3 regions of the Isoptericola sp. NPDC060185 genome follow, and region 3 is predicted to be linked to each of the others. Evidence: predicted binding sites of a transcription regulator. Region 3 holds the regulator's gene; each other region holds the start of a gene.
The links. Region 3 encodes HrcA, which represses chaperone genes, less so after heat shock. Its sites were predicted from a motif close to TTNGCACTCGNNNNNNNCGAGTGCNAA; they were not measured.
Positions count from the first base shown of each region.

Region 1: a site for HrcA is predicted at 4,379-4,405, ahead of ACFWDO_RS11925 (FmdB family zinc ribbon protein). Genes of this name have one in related genera too.
Region 2: a site for HrcA is predicted at 1,026-1,052, ahead of groES (co-chaperone GroES). Genes of this name have one in related genera too.

Region 1 is NZ_JBHWYY010000031.1:12,978-19,294, reverse strand. It holds gene ACFWDO_RS11945 (hypothetical protein) at 1-86, opposite strand, end outside; gene ACFWDO_RS11940 (GNAT family N-acetyltransferase) at 168-809, opposite strand; gene ACFWDO_RS11935 (5-formyltetrahydrofolate cyclo-ligase) at 921-1,583, shown strand; gene ACFWDO_RS11930 (penicillin acylase family protein) at 1,633-4,350, opposite strand; gene ACFWDO_RS11925 (FmdB family zinc ribbon protein) at 4,454-4,786, shown strand; gene ACFWDO_RS11920 (SAF domain-containing protein) at 4,906-5,679, shown strand; gene mscL (large conductance mechanosensitive channel protein MscL) at 5,850-6,281, shown strand.
Region 2 is NZ_JBHWYY010000003.1:71,304-77,620, reverse strand. It holds gene ACFWDO_RS01920 (SAM-dependent methyltransferase) at 1-958, opposite strand, end outside; gene groES (co-chaperone GroES) at 1,179-1,475, shown strand; gene ACFWDO_RS01910 (WhiB family transcriptional regulator) at 1,533-1,823, opposite strand; gene ACFWDO_RS01905 (MerR family transcriptional regulator) at 2,027-3,151, shown strand; gene guaB (IMP dehydrogenase) at 3,249-4,766, shown strand; gene ACFWDO_RS01895 (flavin monoamine oxidase family protein) at 4,873-6,317, opposite strand, start outside.
Region 3 is NZ_JBHWYY010000072.1:1,434-7,750, forward strand. It holds gene ACFWDO_RS17475 (DUF3097 domain-containing protein) at 1-689, opposite strand, end outside; gene ACFWDO_RS17480 (hypothetical protein) at 803-997, opposite strand; gene ACFWDO_RS17485 (ATP-binding protein) at 1,121-4,012, opposite strand; gene ACFWDO_RS17490 (hypothetical protein) at 4,099-4,299, opposite strand; gene hrcA (heat-inducible transcriptional repressor HrcA) at 4,544-5,644, shown strand; gene dnaJ (molecular chaperone DnaJ) at 5,716-6,317, shown strand, end outside.

The DNA.
Region 1 (6,317 bases), on a different contig from region 3:
CGGTGCCGCAGCCGGTGCGGCACCCAGAAGCCCAGCCACAGGACGAACAGCGCGAGCACCGCGAGTCCTGCCGCCGACGTTTCCACACACGCGACGGTAGGGGACGTGGCGACGCCGGGGACGCACGCCGCCGCGGCGTGTCCGTGGTCGGGACTCGTCGGGACCCGTCAGTCGCCGTCGCGGGTGCGCTGCCAGCGGGCGAGGAGCCCCTCGGGGACGTCCTCGGTGGTGATGGCGAACGTGCGGTGGTCGCGCCAGGTGCCCTGGATGTGCAGGTACCGCTCGCGCAGCCCCTCGTCGCGGAAGCCGAGCTTCGCCACCACCCGCAGGCTGGGCGCGTTCTCGGGCCGGATGTTGATCTCGAGGCGGTGCAGGCCGAGCACGGCGAGGCAGTAGTCCCCCGCCATCGCGACGGCCGTCGGGATGACGCCCCGGCCCGCGACGTCCTGCGACACCCAGTACCCGATGCTCGCGGAGCACAGCGAGCCGTAGACGATCTGGGAGACGGTGAGCTGACCGACGAGCGCGCCGTCCAGCTCGACGGCGAAGGGCAGCGTCGTGCCCGCGCGGGCCTGGGCGGACAGCACGCGCAGGTAGTCGCCGAACGTCGACGCGGCGGGCCGCTCCCCCGGCGACGTCGCCTCCCACGGCTCGAGCCAGCCCGCGTTGCGGGCGCGCAGGCGCAACCACTCCGGGCCGTCCTTGCGGCGCAGCGGGCGCAGCACGACGGCGCCCGTCGGGCCGTCCTCGCGCAGCGTCACGGGCCACGGCCGCGACACCGTCCAGCCGCGGGCGAGCTTGTGCGTCATGCCACCTCGTTCCGTCCCGACGCTCCGGCCCGCGCCCGATCGCCCGTGCCGTTCTCGGCGTCACCGGCGCGCGCCGGGACTCCCCCGACGGGACCCTGCCACAATGGCCCCATGCACGGCGACCGCAAGGGATCGAGAGCACACCGGCCGTACCCCGTCGTCGCCGGGATGGAGGTCGAGGACGCCAAGGAGGAGCTCCGGCGGGCCATCCGCGCCCACCGCGCCGAGCGCTCCCCCCGCCTCCGCGACGAGGCCGCGCGGGCCCTCGCCGACGTCCTCGCCACCGTGCCCGCCGTGCGCGACGCCGGCGTGGTCGCCACCTACGTCTCCCGCCCCACCGAGCCCGGCACGCAGCCCCTGCTGGAGCAGCTCGCCGCCCGGGGCGCCCAGGTGCTGCTGCCCGTCCTCGGGGCGGGCCTCGCGCGCGACTGGGCCTGGTACGCCGGCCCCGAGGACCTGCTGGAGCGCGCCCCCGGGCGCCCGCCGGAGCCGAGCGGTCCCACGCTGGGCGCCGAGGCCATCGCCCGGGCCGACGTCGTCGTCGCCCCCGCGCTCGCCGTCGACGACCGCGGGGTGCGGCTGGGGCAGGGCGGCGGCTGGTACGACCGCCTCCTGAAGATGCGCCGCCCGGGCGTGCCCGTCGTCGCGCTCGTCTTCCCCGAGGAGGTCTACGACTCGGCCGAGCAGCCGCTGCCCGCCGAGGAGCACGACGTGCCCGTGCACGCCGTCGTCACCCCCGAGGGCTGGCTGGAGGTCGCCCGTACCGCGAGGTAGCTCGAGTTTCGACGAACTACCTCGCCGACGCTCGAGCTACCTCGCGGAGTCAGGGCACGAGCGTGGCGCGCGTCTCCGCGGACTCCTCGACCGCCTCGCGGGAGAACGGCCAGTCGAACGTCTCGCCGGCGGCCCACTCGTCGAGCTGGTCGTCGTAGTGCGACGACGCCGGGTGCCCCGAGGTGCCGGTGACGGTGACCCACGTGGAGGCGTCCAGGTCGGCCATGTCCACGACCATCCGCATGGACGGCCCGGTCGTCACCGCGAAGCTGCCGGTGCCGGCGTCCCACCCCGTCGCGTTGACGATGGACGAGCCGCCCGGCATCTTCACCGGGTCCGGGTTCACGAGGTCGCGCACGAGGCTCGGCACGCCCGCGCCGCCGAGCACCGGGTGCTCGAGGCGCAGGGTGTGCAGCGTGCCCCAGTCCCAGTCGGACGGCTCCTTGGACAGCTCGACCGTGAGGTCGCGCCGCGCGCTGATGAGGGCGCGCGTGAGGATCTCGTCACGGGACTCGACCACGTTCGCGGTGGTGCGGTCGTCCCAGAACTTGTCGTCGGAGCGGTCCAGCATCGACGTCACGACGACGAGCCACTGCGAGCCGCCGTCGGGCCGCATGCTCGTGGGCAGGTCGTCCCAGAACGCCTCCTGCAGAAGGTTGCGCCACACGGCGGCGAAGTACGCGGCGGCGGGCGAGTCGGCGTCCATCCGGTAGTCCCAGTCGGCGAGCAGGTCCTGCCCGGCCGCGACGTACGAGTCGTCGAGGTCGATGTCCAGCAGCGCCGGCACGAGGGCCTCCGCGAACGCCGACCAGTCGTCGTTCTGGATGCGGTTCATGTCCTCGACGGTGAAGGGGCGGCCCGTCGCGATCTGCTCCGTCAGCAGGGTGCGGATGCGCTCGGAGCGGTAGCCGTAGTCCCAGTCGTCCGCGAGGTACGGCTGGGTGCCGCTGCGCAGCACGGCCTGGTTGGCCGCGACGACGAAGCCCTCCTGCGGGTCGAGGGCGCGGGGCATGTCGTCCGGGTCCACCCAACCCTTCCAGTCGTAGCGCGGGTCCCAGCCGGGCCGGGGCCACGTGCCGCCGGACGGCACCGGGCCCTTGACCTTGGCGCGCACGGGGATGCGGCCGGGCGCCTGGTAGCCGATGTGCCCGTCGGTGGTGGCGAAGACGATGCTCTGCGCCGGCACCTCGAACAGCGCGGCGGCGGCGCGGATGTCCTTGGCGTCCTTGGCCGTGTCGAACGCGAAGACGGCGTCGGCGGTGCGGCCCGGCTGCAGCGCCGTCCACTGCAGCGCGACGGCGTACTCCCCGAACTCGGTGCCCTCCTGCGTGGGCGCGCCCACGACGTCGCCGACGTCGAGCACGTCCGAGACGATCGGGCCGTGCTCGGTGCTGCGCACGGTGAGGTCGACGGGCTTGCCGCCCGCCACGCGGATGGTCTCCTTGCGGACGTCGAGCTGCTCCCAGTCCTCGGCATCGCCGTCCTTGAGCCAGGTGTCGCCGCGCACCCGCTCGATGAAGAAGTCGGTGACGTCGGCGCCCATGTTGGTCAGGCCCCAGGCGAGGTCGCCGTTGTGGCCGATGATCACGCCGGGGAAGCCCGCGAACGAGAAGCCCGCGACGTCGAAGGGGCACGCGTCGCTCACCTGGTTGCAGTGCAGGCCCACCTGCGACCAGATGCCCGGCGCGGAGAGCGCCAGGTGCGGGTCGTTGGCGAGCATCGGCTTGCCGGACGCCGTGTGGTCGCCCGAGACGACCCACGAGTTGGAGCCCGCCGCGTCGCCGCGGCCCACCAGCACCGGGACCGCGTCGAGCGCGCTGCGGGCGGAGTCGACGGCGGAGCCCAGCGCGTCCGTCGCCGCACCGGCGCCCGTGGTGCGCCCGGTGAGGGCGGACGTGAGCTCGGCGTCCGACGCCGGGCCGCCCTCCTGCGAGGCGTCGCCGGTGACCCGGTTCGCCAGGTCGCGGTTGCGCAGCACGGGGTGGTTGCCGCTGGCGTCGTAGTCCGGGAACAGCTCGTCGACCAGGTCCGTCTCGCCGAGGGTGCTGTAGGCGAGGGCGCGGTCGAGCTCGCTGTCGTAGTTGCCGCGCAGGTCCCAGGCCATCGCCTTGAGCCAGGCGAGCGAGTCCACCGGGTCCCACGGCTCCGGCTCCTGCACGTCCACCGTCGCGCCCAGCACGGTGTACTCGACGCCGAGCTCCTCCGCGTCGCGCCCGTCGAGGTAGGCGTTCACGCCCTGCGCGTACGCCTGGAGGTACTCCCGGGACTCGTCGGAGATGTCGTGCCACTCCTGCTCCGCCACCCGGCGCCAGCCGAAGGTGCGCGTCACCTTGTCGGCCTCGATCGCCTCCGGGACGTCGCCGACGAGCTCCGCCAGCCGCCCGGCCGTCACGTGCCGGCGGTAGTCCATCTCGAAGAAGCGGTCCTGCGCCTGCAGGTAGCCCTGCGCCTGGAACAGGTCCTCCGGGGTGTCCGCGTAGACCTGCGGCACGTCCTGCGCGTCGCGGCGCACCTCGACGGCGGAGGTGAGGCCCGGCACCTGCTGCGTGCCCTCGTGGTCCGGCAGGGGGCGCCGCAGCGTCACGACGGTGAAGACGGTGGTGGCCACGAGCGCCAGCACGACGACGACCGCGACACCGGCGACGGCGCTGCGGAGCCGCGAGCGCCGGGCCGGACGGGGCCCCGTCTCCTCGTTCTCCGTACCGTCCGACGAGGGGTCCGGCTCGGACGGGCTTCCGGGTGCTGCAGGGGTGGCGGTCGCTGACACGCAGGCGAGACTACCGTCCGGCGTATGATTGGCACTCGCATCACCTGAGTGCCAGCATCCCGCGTCCCGCGGCAGGTGCCGGCGTCCGCCCCGAGGAGATCACGTGCCCACCTACGCGTACCGGTGTGCCGACTGCGGCCACGCCTTCGACGTCCACCAGGCGTTCACCGACGACTCGCTCACCGTCTGCCCCGAGTGCGGCGGCGCGCTGCGCAAGCAGTACGGCTCCGTCGGCGTCACCTTCAAGGGGTCGGGGTTCTACCGCACGGACTCGCGCTCCGGGTCGGGCAAGAGCACCGGCACCTCCTCCAGCACCGTGTCGGCGGGCAAGGAGTCGTCCGGGTCGTCGTCGTCCTCGTCGTCCGGCAGCTCGTCGTCGAGCGGCTCCTCGTCGAGCTCGTCGTCGTCGGGCGCCTCCAAGGCCGCGTCCTCCTGACCCGTCGCGAGGACGCCGGCACCGGGGCGCTGGCCTGAGCGCTGCCCCCAGGGGTCGGTCGTCCACAGGCGCGCCGACGGGTCAGGGCGGGCGCACGACGGGGACCTAGCGTCGCCGCCATGCCGCTGCCCGACATGCTGACCCGCCCCTCCCGACGCCGCTCCGACGAGCCCGCCGGTCCCCGTGACCGCGGCTCCCCGCCCGGCCGCCGCGCCCTGCGCCGCCTGCGCGCCGCCCTCTGGCGATCCCGCTTCGTCCTGGCCGCCGTGTGCTGCGGGTTCGCGGCCGTCGCCGTCGTCCAGGCGGTGCGTCCCGCGCCGCCGCCCTCCGTCGACGTCGTGGTCCCCGTGCGCGAGCTGCCCGCCGGCGAGCCGGTGTCCGCGGCCGACCTCACCACCGTCCCCGTGGCCGCAGCCCTCGCCCCCGAGGGCGCCGTCGCCTCCCCCGCCGACCTCGTCGGCCGCGCGCCCGCCACCGCCCTGCCCGCCGGGCTCCCGCTGCGCGCCGAGCTGCTTCCCGGCGGCGGTGTCGTGGCCCAGGCGCCGGTCGGCACGGTCGTCGTGCCGGTCCGCCTCGACGCCACCGCCGCCGGCTGGCTGCGCCCCGGCGACCGGGTCGACCTCGTGCGGGCGGGCGAGGCCGGCGGCGGGTCGCGCACCGACCTCAATAGCGACGCAGATGGCGATCCCGCGCCGTATCTCGCACGGCGGGCCCTCGTGCTCCCCCGCCCCGCTGCGGGAGCTGCGACCGACGCCGGCGGTGGCCTCCTCGGCGGCCCCGTGGGGGCGTCCGACGGCATCGACGTCACGCTCGTGGCCGTGTCCGAGGACGAGGCGCCGGGGCTGTCCGCCGCGTCGGGCGGGGGCACCGTCGGCGCCGTCCTGGTGAGGTGAGTCGGGTGCGCTGAGCCGGGTGAGTGAGCCGGGCGAGGTGAGCCCTGTCACGTGCGCCGTCGCCGTGACACACCCGCCCCGCCGTTGCGGCGCCGGGACTCGCCCGCGAGAATCGGCGACCGTCAGCCGCCGGGTTCTCCCGGCGCGTCCGCACCACCAGGGGGCATCACATGAAGAGCATGCTTGCAGGCTTCAAGGAATTCATCATGCGCGGCAGCGTGGTCGACCTCGCCGTCGGCATCATCATCGGCGGGGCGTTCACAGCCGTCGTCACCGCCATGGTCGACAACATCCTCAACCCGATCATCGGCGCGATCTTCGGCAAGCCCGACCTGACGAACCTGTGGGACATCACGCTCCGACCCGAGCACGGCGACGTCGCGGCGTCCGTGATGTCCATCGGAGGCTTCCTCGACGCCGTCCTCAACTTCCTCATCATCGCGGCCGCGCTGTACTTCGCGATCGTCCTGCCGCTGAACAAGCTCGCCGAGCGCCGCGCCCGCGGCCAGGTGGAGGAGCCGGAGCCGCTGGCCCAGGACACCGTGCTGCTGCAGGAGATCCGCGACCTCCTCGCCGCGCAGGCCGGGCCCGCGCGGCACTGACGTCCCGGGACGCCACACACGGCGGCGTCAGCGTCG
Region 2 (6,317 bases), on a different contig from region 3:
GGTCGGTCGTGACGTACGCGATGGTCCGGTCGAGCAGGCGCCCGCCGAGCTCCGCGGCGGCGTGCGCCACGAGCCCGGCCCGGATCACGGCGCCGTCAGGCTCGTACAGGTAGGCGCCGGCGGGCCCGACGTCGGGAACGAGGTCCGAGCCGTCGCCGTCGGTGCGCAGGGTGCGGGACGCCGTCGCGCCGTCGCGCGTCGTGAGCACGAGGGCGGAGCGGCCCGGCCCGGCCGGGGCGAGCGGGCCGAACCACAGGCCCGCCTCGACGACGTCCCCGTCCACGGACACCCACTGCGTCTCCGCGTCCTCCGGGAGCCCCTGGTGCGGGATGCCGGGCCCGACCTTGATCCCGAGGGCGGGGACCTGGTCGCGCAGCGCCCAGACGGCGTCGAGCGGGGGCGCGTAGGCGGCGGGGTCGAAGACGCGGCGCCCGCCACGCGTGCGCCGGGCCGGGTCGGCGTACACGCCGTCCACGCCCTCGGCGGCGAGGTCGAGCGCGAGCCCGTCGGCGTGCCGCACCTCCGCCTCGGGGAAGTGGCGCAGGTTCACGGTGGCGAGCGCGGCCGTCATCTCGTCGACGTCCGTGGCGAGCACCCGCAGGCCCACGCCCGCGAACGCGAGCGCGTCGGCGCCGATCCCGCTGGTGAGGTCGGCGACCTTCGTGACGCCGGCCGCGAGGTAGCGCCGGGCGTGCAGGGCGGCCACCACGAGGCGGGTCGCCTGCTCGACGCCGTCGGGCGTGAAGAGCATCCCGTCCGCGAAGTCGCCGAGCTTGGCGCGGGCCTTGGCGCGCAGCCGCGACTGGGTGAGCGCGGCGGCGGCGAGGTCGGGGTCGACCCCGTCGGCCCGCAGCCGCGTCGCGAGCGTCATGGCCTGCTTCTCGTCGTACGGGGGGAGCGAGTTGAGCAGCGCCCACCCGTCCGGGCTCAGCAGCTTGCTCACGGAGGCGGCGTCCATCGGGCCATCGTCTCAGGCGCGCCGGGGCTCTCGGGCGCGGCCCGGGCGTGACGCCCTCGGCGAACTGCTGGCACTCGACTTGTCAGAGTGCTAACGCCTGCCTAGATTTGTCGTCAGCGACCGCAAGGCTGTGCCGGCACCCGCGACGACGGCCGGCCCTCGGACGCGACCTGGTCAATCAGCAAGTCCATCCACGCATCGCGAATCAAGGAGGTCCGACGTGTCGGTCCCCATCAAGCCGCTCGAGGACCGGATCGTCGTCAAGGCCATCGAGGCCGAGACCACGACCGCTTCCGGCCTGGTCATCCCGGACACCGCCAAGGAGAAGCCCCAGGAGGGCGAGGTCCTGGCCGTGGGCGAGGGTCGCTTCGACGACAAGGGCAACCGCGTCCCCGTCGACGTCAAGGTCGGTGACAAGGTCATCTACAGCAAGTACGGCGGCACCGAGGTCAAGTACGCCGGCGAGGACTACCTCGTCCTGTCGGCCCGTGACATCCTCGCGGTCGTCGTCGCCTGACGACGCCGAACGCAGAAGGCCTCGCACCGTCGTCGGTGCGAGGCCTTCGTGCTTTGCTCAACCGGTCTTGCGTGCTCCGCCGGCGAGGATCGCGGACCGCTCGTCCTCGCTGAGGCCGCCCCACACCCCGTAGGGCTCGCGGACCCGGAGCGACTGCTCGCGGCACTGCATCATCACGGGGCACGAGCGGCAGATCGCCTTGGCCGCCTCGGCGCGGCGTCGACGCGTCGAGCCGCGCTCACCCTCGGGGTGGAAGAACAGCGTGTCGTCCGCGTCGCGGCAGGAGCCCTGGTACTGCCACTCCCACAGCTCCATCACCGGACCGGGAAGCCTCGAGATCTCCGTCATGGCGAACAACCTACAAGTTGTGCAGAAGTTGTTCAAGGTCCGGTTTTGTGACCGGGTTCGATGATTCAGTGTTCAACTTTCCGGTGCGCGCTGAACGGGTTCGACCGGGTTCTGAACTGCTTTGACCTGCGTCGACGAGATGTTCCGCGGCGCGCCCGGTGGCGCGGTGGCGACCCTCCGATCCTCTCGGCAGAATCGACGCCATGACCTCATCCCGGCCCGCCCCTCACGGGGGCGGGTCTCGCGCGTCGAGCCCTGGCCTCGCCGTCGCCGCGGTCGCCAGGCGCCTCGGGGTGGCCCCCGCCACCCTGCGCACGTGGGACCGCCGCTACGGGCTCGGCCCGTCCGCCCGCACCGCAGGCTCGCACCGTCGCTACACGCCCGAGGACGTGGCGCGGCTGCTCGTCATGCGCCGGCTCACCCTGGAGGGGGTCGCGCCGGTCGACGCCGCGCGGGCCGCGCTCGAGGCCGGCGTCCAGGAGCTGGAGGAGGCGACGGAGCAGGCCGCGTCCTCGGCGTCCGGCGAGGATGGCCAGGACTCCTCGGAGGGTGCGGGCGAGCGGCCCGCGCCAGCGGCCGGCGACGAGCCGCCGCGGCCGGGACGCGCGCACCTGAGGGCCCTGCCCGGCGGCGGCGAAGGAAGCCCTGCGGCCAGCAGCCACGTCCCGGGTGGGAGCGCTTCCGGCCGGGTGTCCGCCGTCGTCGACGCCGCCCTCGCGTACGACCAGCAGGCCTGCGACGAGATCCTGGCCATCCCGGCGCAGGGCGACCCCGCGGCATGGTGGACGGAGATCGCCGAGCCCGCGTGGCAGCGGGTCGCCCAGCGGACGGTGCTCGCCGGACCGGGCGCCGTGCCGGAGGTGGTGCTCGCGACCGCCGCCCTGCGTGCGCTGCGCGACTTCACCGAGGCGTTCGAGCGGGCCATGGTCGCCGGGGGCGCGCCGCCGGCCAACCACCCGAGCCGGATGCGCAAGATCGTCCTCATCTTCGCCGCGCCCGACGAGGTGGTGCCGTTGTCGGCGCACGCCCTCGCCGCCGCGCTGACCGCGAAGGGCGCGACCGCGCGGATCGTCACCGGCCCGGCCAGCACGCACCGCTCGCTCGAGCTCGTGACGATGGTGCGGCCCGCCGCCCTCGTGCTCGCCACGTCGCAGCGGCGCCCGGACCTCGACCTCGTGCACGCCGTGCACGAGGGGTTCGCGGAGCTGCCGATCATCGTCAGCCTGCGCCGCGACGACGCCGCGAGCGAGCTGCCCCTGGCCGCGACCGTGCAGCGCGTGCGGTCGTTCACCGCGATGCTGCACGAGGCCCTCGCCGTCGTGGCGTGAGCCGCGACGGGAGCCGCGACGTGAGGTCCGCCACGGGCGGCCCCCGCAGGGGCGGACGGCCGGAATAACCGAGGGCCTCAGAACGTAGACTCCTGTCATGACGGACTCGACCTCGCCCGCGCACGACCCGTTCGGATTCCTCGGCCTCACCTACGACGACGTCCTGCTGCTGCCGGGGTACTCCGACCTCGCCCCGTCGGACATCGACACCACGTCGCGCCTCACGCGCGAGATCTCCCTGCGGGTGCCGCTCGTCTCGGCCGCGATGGACACCGTCACGGAGTCGCGGATGGCGATCGCGATGGCCCGCCAGGGCGGCATCGGCGTCCTGCACCGCAACCTCTCCATCGAGGACCAGGCGTACCAGGTGGACCTGGTCAAGCGGACGCAGACCGGCATCATCTCCAACCCGGTGACGATCGGCCCGGACGCCACCCTCGAGGAGCTCGACAAGCGCGCGGGGGAGTACCGCATCTCCGGCTTCCCGGTCGTGGACGCGGGCGGGCACCTCACCGGCATCGTCACCAACCGCGACCTGCGCTTCACGCCCGTCGCCGAGTGGGGCACCACCAAGGTCTCCGAGGTCATGACGCCCGCCCCGCTCATCACGGGCCCGGCCGGGATCTCGCGCGAGGACGCCACGCTGCTGCTGCGCAAGCACAAGCTCGAGCGCCTGCCGCTGGTCGACGACGAGGGCCGGCTCGCGGGGCTCATCACCGTCAAGGACTTTGTGAAGTCCGAGCAGTTCCCGAACGCCTCCAAGGACGGCCAGGGCCGCCTGCTCGTCGGCGCGGCCATCGGCTACTTCGGCGACGCGTGGCAGCGGGCGACCACGCTGGTCGACGCCGGCGTCGACATGCTCGTCGCGGACACCGCGCACGGCAACGTCGCGATGCTCATCGAGATGGTCCGCAAGCTCAAGACGGACCCCGCGACCCGCCACGTGCAGGTGATCGGCGGCAACGTCGCGACGAAGGAGGGCGCGCAGTCGTTCGTCGACGCGGGCGCGGACGCGATCAAGGTCGGCGTCGGACCGGGCTCCATCTGCACCACGCGCATCGTCACCGGCGTCGGCGTCCCGCAGATCACCGCCGTGTACGAGGCGTCGCTGGCCGCTCGGGCCGCGGGTATCCCGGTCATCGCCGACGGCGGCATGCGCCACTCGGGCGAGATCGGCAAGGCGATCGTCGCGGGCGCGGAGGCCGTGATGCTCGGCTCGATGCTGGCCGGCACCGAGGAGGCGCCCGGCGAGACCATCCTCGTGAACGGCAAGCAGTACAAGGCGTACCGCGGCATGGGCTCGATGGGCGCCATGTCCTCGCGCGGCAAGAAGTCCTACTCCAAGGACCGCTACTTCCAGGCCGAGGTCACCAGCGACGACATGATCGTGCCCGAGGGCATCGAGGGGCAGGTGCCGTACAAGGGCACGCTGCACACCGTCGCCCACCAGCTGGTCGGCGGGCTGCACCAGTCGATGTTCTACGTCGGAGCCCGCACCATCCCCGAGCTGCAGGCCAAGGGCCGCTTCGTGCGCATCACGTCGGCGTCGCTCAAGGAGAGCCACCCGCACGACGTGCAGATGACCGTCGAGGCGCCGAACTACGCCGGCTTCTGAGCCGCGGCCCCCGGCGGCCACGAGCGGCCACGAACCACGCCACGACGACGGCCCGTGCCCTCCCTCGCGGAGGACCCGGGCCGTCGTCGTTCCCGGGCGTGGAGGGTCAGGACGCCATCACGCGCGCGTGCAGCGCCTGCACGGCGTACCGCGCGGACCAGAACGCGCCGTGCTGCCAGGCGGACACCTCGGACATCCAGTCGCCCGCGAAGAAGACGCGGCCGGCGCCCTGCTGGAGCATCTTGAAACCCGTCGACGACGTGTCCGGGTACGCCCAGGCGCCCTCGATGTACGGCACCTTGTGCCAGGCGATCGAGAACGAGGACTCGAGCTCGCTGCGGTACTTCTCGCCGTGGATCTTCACGCCCTGGGCCACGGCGCGCCGCTCCCGCTCGCGGGGCGTGAGGTCGGCGTACGTGCGGGCGTTCGTCCCGGTGTTGTAGTAGCCGACCACGAGGCCCTTGCGCTCCCCGTACCCGTACGACGGGTACCAGATGTGCGCCAGGTCCATGTCGGTCTCCGTGATGCCGCCGAAGATGCGGTGGTCGTCCTCCCACCACCGGGACCGGTACTGCAGGCCGATCTTGCCCGCCGGCGAGCCGACGGCGAACTCGCCCAGGGCGGCGTCGATCCCGGCGCCCCAGTTCGTGTCCCACTTCCGCATCTGCCCGGCCGGCGCGGCCACGACGGCGAAGTCCGCCTCGATCTGGCGCGCGGGGCCGTGCGCCGGCGTGTAGGTGACGCGCACGCCGCCGGGCGTGTTCTCGACCCCCGTCACCGGCGAGCTGAAGTGCACGTTCTGCGAGCCGATCGCCTTCACGAAGTACCGGTACGTGGTGTCCATGCCGCCCTTCGGCTGGAACATGAGCATCGACTGCTCCCAGTTGATCTCGAACGGGAAGTACTGCCCCACCTTCGAGGCCAGCACCTCCGAGACCGTGCCGGGCCCGGCGAGCGGCGTGCCGTGCTCGTTCCACGCCGACGGGTACGTCGCGAACCCGCGGTTGTCGCCGCCCGCGTACGTGCCGTCCGACTTCAGCGAGCCCCAGCTGCGCAGGAAGGAGCGCAGGTTCTCCTTGTCGGCCGCGGTGAGCTTCTGGTCCAGCGCGCCCTGGTCGGTGGCGTAGGTCAGCAGCTCCGAGGTGTACCCGAAGACGTCCGCCTTGGCCGTGCGGTAGCGGACCGGGTTGCCGGGCGTCGCGCCGCTCTTCTCGTTGTAGAGGTAGGCGTCCGCGTTCGCGTTGGTGAACACCTCGTACGGCACGCCGAGCTCGCGCAGGTAGTCCATGGTCACCATCCACTGCGCGATGCGGCCGGCGCCCGCGTTCATGTAGATGCCGTCGTCGAACCGCGCCGTCTGCGTGACCCCGTCGACGTCGGTCTCGGAGTCGCCGCCGCGGATCGTCAGTGTGCGGCCGCCGGGCCGGTGCCGCGCCTCGAGCACGGTGACCCGGTACCCCGCCTTCTGCAGCTCGTAGGCCGACGCGAGCCCCGCCGGCCCGGCGCCGACGACCACGACCTTCTTCGCGGAGCGGCCGGTGAGCGTGAAGT
Region 3 (6,317 bases):
GCCAGGCCCAGGCGCTCGGCCTTCACCGCCTGCCACACGTCGACGTACGGGTGGCCGAGCACCAGCACGGTCCCGCGCGGCACCCGGCGCAACGCGTCGTCGGCCAGACGGCGCTCCTTCGAGCCGGGCACCAGGTGGTCCACCAGCACCCCGACGCGGCGCTCGGCGGTCGGGGCGAACTCGTCGAGGGCGTCGGCGAGGTTGTCGACGCCGTCGAGCATCTCGACCACCACGCCCTCGACACGCAGGTCGTCGCCCCACACCTTCTCGACCAGCTCGGCGTCGTGCTTGCCCTCCACCCAGATGCGGCTGCCGCGTGCGACGCGCGCCCGCTGGTCGTGCACGGCCACTGAGCCCGACGCCGTGCGCGTCGGTCGTTCCGGGGCGCGCCGGGTCACGGGCGCGGTGAGCTCGACGGGCTGCCCGTCCACCCAGAACCCGGGCCCGAGGGGGAACGACCGGGTGCGGCCGCGCCGGTCCTCGAGCACCACGAGGTGCATCCCGCCCGACTTCTCGACGCGCACGACGGCGCCCACCCAGCCCGAGGTGACCTCCTCGACGACGAGGCCGTGCTCCGCCGCCCGGGGCCGCGAGACGGGCCGTCGGCGGTGGTGGGCGGAGCCGTCCGGCGCGCCCGGGGCGCGGGAGCCGGCGGAGGACAGGACGTCGGAGCCGTAGCGGTCGTGCACGGCGGCGAGCCTACGGTCGGGGCCACGCCGCGGGCGGTCCCGACACGCGGCACGCGCCGCCCGGTCGGGACGGGCGGCGCGCGCGGGGTGGTGCGAGGACGTGCGGGTGCGGTTCAGGCGTGTCGGGGCAGGTGCAGCACGGCAGCCGCGGCGCGACGCCGGGACCTCCGCGGGGCGGGTGCGACGGCATCGTCCCGGAGCGCCCGCCGCGACGCGCGGAGCTCGTGCGCCAGACGGCGCAGCGCGACCTCGCGCTCCAGCTCCTCCTGCCGGCGCTCGAAGAGCATGTCGTACACGTGCGGATCCATGATGGCCTCCCAGCCGGGTGCGGTGACACGGCTAGAGAGGGGGCACCTCGGCGGTCCGTACACGACTGCTCTGGGCATGTGTACAGGTGCGTCGGGCGACGTCGGAGCGGTCGTCCGGAGGGCTCAGGCGGTCTCCGAGCGCGCGACGACGGCCGCCTCGGTACGGCTGGCCACCCCGAGCTTGCGCAGGATGGCGGACACGTGGACCGACGCCGTCTTGCGGCTGATGAACAGGCGCTCGGCGATCTGCCCGTTCGTCAGCCCGTCGGCGACGAGCTCCAGCACCTGTCGCTCGCGGTCGGTGAGCGACCGCCCTGCGCCCGCCCCGTCGCGGGCTCCGTCACGCCGGGCCCCGCGGGCCAGGCCTGCCTCGTCGAGGAGCGCCCGCGCCTGGTCGGCGACGAGCCCGCACCCGATGCCCTCGGCCGCCTCGACCGCGGCCTCGAGGCGCGCCCGGGCGGCCTGGCGGTCGCCCGTGGCGAGCAGGGACTCGCCGTCGCGGAACAGGGCGTAGGGCCGCAGGACGGCGGACCCGTCGGCGGCCAGGACGGCCTCCCAGGACCCGTCGCCCAGCTCGGCGGCGAACACGGCCGCCCACGCGGGGTACGTCGGCCACGACGCGCAGGTCGCGAGCGCGGCCCGGTACGGGGCGGCGTCCACCGGGCGGCCGGCGGCGCGCGCACGCTCGAGCACGCGGGCGGCCACCGCCAGGACGGACAGGCGGTAGTAGGCGGACAGCGAGCCCTCGTCGAGCGCGACGGAGACGAGGTCGAGCGCGTCGTCGAGGTCGTCGCGCAGGAGGGCGAGCTCCGCCAGCGTCCCGGCGACCCGTGCCCGGATCTGCTCCTCCATCCGGCCGAAGCGCAGCCAGGTCGCGCGGTGCGCGCGGGCGCGGGCCTGCGCCGCCTCGACGTCGCCTCGCCACATCGTCAGCCACGTCCACCGCTCGCCCAGGTAGACGGAGTAGTCGCTGACGTCGATGAGCGGTACCGACCGCTCGTACCAGTCCGCGGCGTCCGACCACCGGCCCAGCTCGATCCACGCCTCGGCCACGTTCCCCTCGAGCATGGCGCGGGTGGCCCACCCCGCGCCGAGTGTGCGCGCCAGCCGCGCGCCGGCGTCGGCCAGGGCCTCCGCCTCGGCGTACCGGCCCAGCTTGAGGCGGATGTCCGCGGCGTTCGTGTAGTAGTGGCACTGGGCCCGCCAGTCGTCGCCCGCGACCACGCCCGACAGGTCGAGGTCCTCGAGCCCGCCCAGGTCCCCGCCGTTGATCCGGCCCATGGCCCGCATGTTGAGCGCGAGGGAGGCGTTCCGCGTGTCCCCGACCGCACGTGCGGCGGCGAGCGCCTCGTCGGCGGCCGCGACCGCCGCGGCGTCGCGCGCGTCCATCATCGCGTTGCGGGCCTTGAGCCGGAGCAGGGGGGCCCGGCCCGCGTGGTCGTCCGCGGGCAGCAGGGCCAGCGCCTCGTCGAGCAGGCTGTCGGAGGCGGGGTCGGCCGTCTTGCCGAGGACGTGCGCGAGCGTGGAGAGGGCCTGCGCCCGCCCGGCCGGGTCGTCGGCCGGCCACTCCGCGACGGACTCCCGCGCGAGGCCGGCCGCCCGGTCCACCTGCGCGGCGTCCTGGAGCGCGGCGGCGACGTGGCGCAGCAGCGACGCGCGGTGCTGCCCCGCCACGCCGTCCGCGTCCGGGACCAGGTCCCACAGCTCCAGGGCGCGCTCGCCCGCCGCGACGGCCGTCGACGTGGCGCCGTCCGGCTCCGCCGTCGCGACGACCTGGACCGCGGCGGCCAGCGCGCGGTCGGGCACGCGGGCCCGCCACCAGTGGTCGGCGGCGGCCGCGGCGTCCGCGAGCGTGCGGCCGCCCTCCTCGAGCGCGCGGGCGCACGCGGCGTGCAGGCGGCGCGCCTCCCCGGGGAGCAGCTCGTGGTCGACCGCCTCCTGCATGAGGGCGTGGCGGAACCGGTAGCCGTCGCCGTCGGGCACGAGCACGTGCGCCTCGACGGCCTCGCGCGCGGCGGGCTCGGCGGCGTCGAGCCCGTCCTCGCCGAGCATCGCGGTGAGCAGGGCGTGGGGGGCGTGCTGGCCGGCCGCCGCCACCGTGCGGCAGAAGGTCCGGGCGCCGTCGCTCAGGGCGGAGTAGCGCAGCAGCAGCAGGTCGCGCAGGGACGTCGGCATCGCCTCGCCCGCGAACGCCGCGAGCTCCTCCGCGTAGAACGGGACGCCCTCGGAGCGCTCCGCGAGCTCGCCGAGCACCGGGCCGGGCAGCTCGCGGCCGGGGCCGCGCGTCGTGACGAGGGTCGTGACCAGGCGCGCGGCGTCGGCGGCGTCCAGGCGGGCCAGCTCGACGCGGGCGGCCAGGCGGGAGCGTTCCAGCTCGGCGAGCGTGGTGCGCAGCGGGTGGCGTCGTCCGACGTCGTCGCTGCGGTAGGTGGCGACGACGAGAAGGGTCGAGCGCGGGGCGGTCCGGGCCAGCCGGGCGACGACGGTCCGGGTCACGTCGTCGGACCAGTGCAGGTCCTCGAGCACGAGGACGACCGGCCGCGTCGCGGACACGGTCGAGACGAGGTCGGCGAGCACCTCGGGCAGGCGGCCGTGGTCGACGTCGCGCCGCACCTCGACGAGCGCGGGGGCGAGCGTGCCGAGGGCGTCGGCGGCGGGGCCCGCCGCGTCCAGGGTGGCCTCGGGCCCGAGCGCGTCGACCACGTCGGCGAGGACGCCGGTGAGCGCAGCGTAGGGGAGGGGGCCGGAGCCGGAGTCGGCGCACTGCCCGCGCAGCACGAGGGCGCCGCCCGCGGCGTCGGGGAGCCCGGCGAGCCCGGTCAGGAACTCGGCCACGAGCCGGGTCTTGCCGATACCCGCCTCGCCGCCCACCACGACCGTGCCGCCGGAACCGTCGAGGGCTGCGGCGAACGCGTCGCGGAGGGCGGCGAGCTCGGCCTCGCGACCGATCATGGGCGGTCGGGATCCAGTGGTGGGGTGCGGCCCGAGGGCCGACCCGGTCGAGGTGGCGGGCACCTCGTCATCGTGCCAGGCCGGCGCGCTGTCCGCCGGGGTCGCACCGACCGGCGAGACGTGCTCCTCGCCGGGTGCCACGGCCGCGGTCACAGCGTCCAGGACCGGCTCGTGCCCGCCGTCAGGAGGCCCCACACGCGGCGGTCGGCCCGGCGGCGGGCGGCCACACGGCCGCGGCCGCGGCGGTCGCCGCCCGTCAGGGCCTCCCGACGCTCGACGTCCCGCAGGAGCGTCTGCTCGGCCTCCGCCTCGCGGAGACGGAACTCGTCGTAGTACAGGAACTCGTTCATCACGGATCTCCTTCGCCCGAAGCCCCGGTGGCTGCCGGTGGTTCCACCCTCGGCTCCTGAGGTACGGCGGCGGATCGGTCAGGTGCCGCATCTTCGCGGCGGGGGGTACCTCAGACGCCGCCGTAGGTACCTCAGACGGCGGCCGGGGCGTGCCGGGCGGGTCGCCCGCGGACCTGTCGTGACCCCGCGTAGGATGGCACTCGGGATACGAGAGTGCTAAGCGTGCGCGAGGCGAGGGAGGACCGTGAGCGAGGAACGTCGGCTGGCCGTGCTGCGCGCGATCGTGGAGGACTACGTCCACACGCGCGAGCCGGTGGGGTCGCGCGTGCTCACGGAGCGGCACGGCCTCGGCGTCTCGCCCGCCACCATCCGCAACGACATGGCCGCGCTCGAGGAGGCCGGGTACATCGCCCAGCCGCACACCTCGGCCGGCCGCATCCCCACCGACAAGGGGTACCGGCTCTTCGTCGACCGCCTCGCGGAGGTGCGCCCCCTGACCAGCCCCCAGCGGCGGGCCATCGAGACGTTCCTGTCCGAGGCGATCGACATGGACGACGTGCTCGGCCGCGCCGGGCGCCTCATCGCCCAGCTCACGGGGCAGGTCGCCGTGGTCCAGTACCCGTCCCTGCGCGTGTCCGGGCTGCGGCACCTGGAGCTCGTCCCCGTCGGGGGCGCGCGCCTGCTGGTCGTCGTGATCACGGACACCGGCCGCGTGGAGCAGCGCTTCCTCGACGTCGGCGCGGGGCCGGGGGCCGAGCCCGCCGTCGTCGCGGTGGACTCGCCCGCCGGGCCGGCTCCCGACCCGGGGGCCCTCGACGAGGGCACGCTCGGCGAGCTGCGCGGCCGCCTCAACGCGGCCGCCGCGGGGCGGCGCCTCACGGACCTGCCGGAGGCGTTCGCGCGCGTGGTGGCAGGGCTGGACGCCGAGCTGGCCCCGCTGGCCCGCGGGATCGCGGACCTGGTGGTCGACACGCTCGGCGCGCAGCGCGAGGACCGCATCGTCCTCGCCGGCACCGCCAACCTCGCCCGCGCCGAGATGCGCTTCGAGCAGGGCCTCAGCCCGGTGCTCGAGGCCCTCGAGGAGCAGGTGGTGCTGCTCGGGCTCCTCACCGAGCTGGCCACCGAGCCCGCCCCGGGGTCCGGCCCCGGGGTCGGCATCCGCATCGGCCACGAGAACCGCCTCGACGGCCTCACCGAGACCTCCGTCGTCGCCTCCGGCTACGGCAGCGACGGCGACACGGTGGCCATCCTGGGGTCCATCGGCCCCACCCGGATGGACTACCCGGGCACGATCGCCTCGGTGCGCGCCGTCGCCCGCTACCTGTCCCGGGTGCTGCCCAGCTGACGGCCCCCGGCGAACCCTGACCCACACGACCTGACCGTGCACGTCACCGACACGTCACCGAAGAGAGACCTGTGACCGACTACTACGAGATCCTGGGCGTCCCCCGCGACGCCTCGGCCGAGCAGATCAAGAAGGCGTACCGCAAGCTCGCCCGCGAGCTGCACCCCGACGTCGCCGGCGAGGCCGGCGAGGATCGCTTCAAGGACGTCGCCCGCGCCTACGAGGTGCTGTCCAACCCGGACAAGCGCCAGCAGTACGACATGGGCGTGGACCCGAGCTCGCCGTCGGGTGGCGCGGGCGCCGGCTTCGGCAACGGGTTCGGCTTCCAGGACATCTTCGAGACGTTCTTCGGCGGCGGCGGCCAGCCCGCCGGGCCCGTGCCCCGCGCCCGCCGCGGCCAGGACGCCCTCGTGCGCATGGACATCGACCTCGCCGAGGCCGCGTTCGGCGCCAAGCGCGAGCTGCAGGTGGACACCGCGGTCGTGTGCGGCACCTGCGGCGGCAACGGCTGCCGCCCCGGCACCGACCTCAAGACCTGCGACGTCTGCCAGGGCCGCGGCAACGTGCAGCGCGTGGCGCGCTCCTTCCTCGGCCAGGTCATGACGACCGCGCCCTGCGCCGCCTGCCAGGGCTTCGGCACCGTGATCCCCGAGCCGTGCGCCGACTGCTCCGG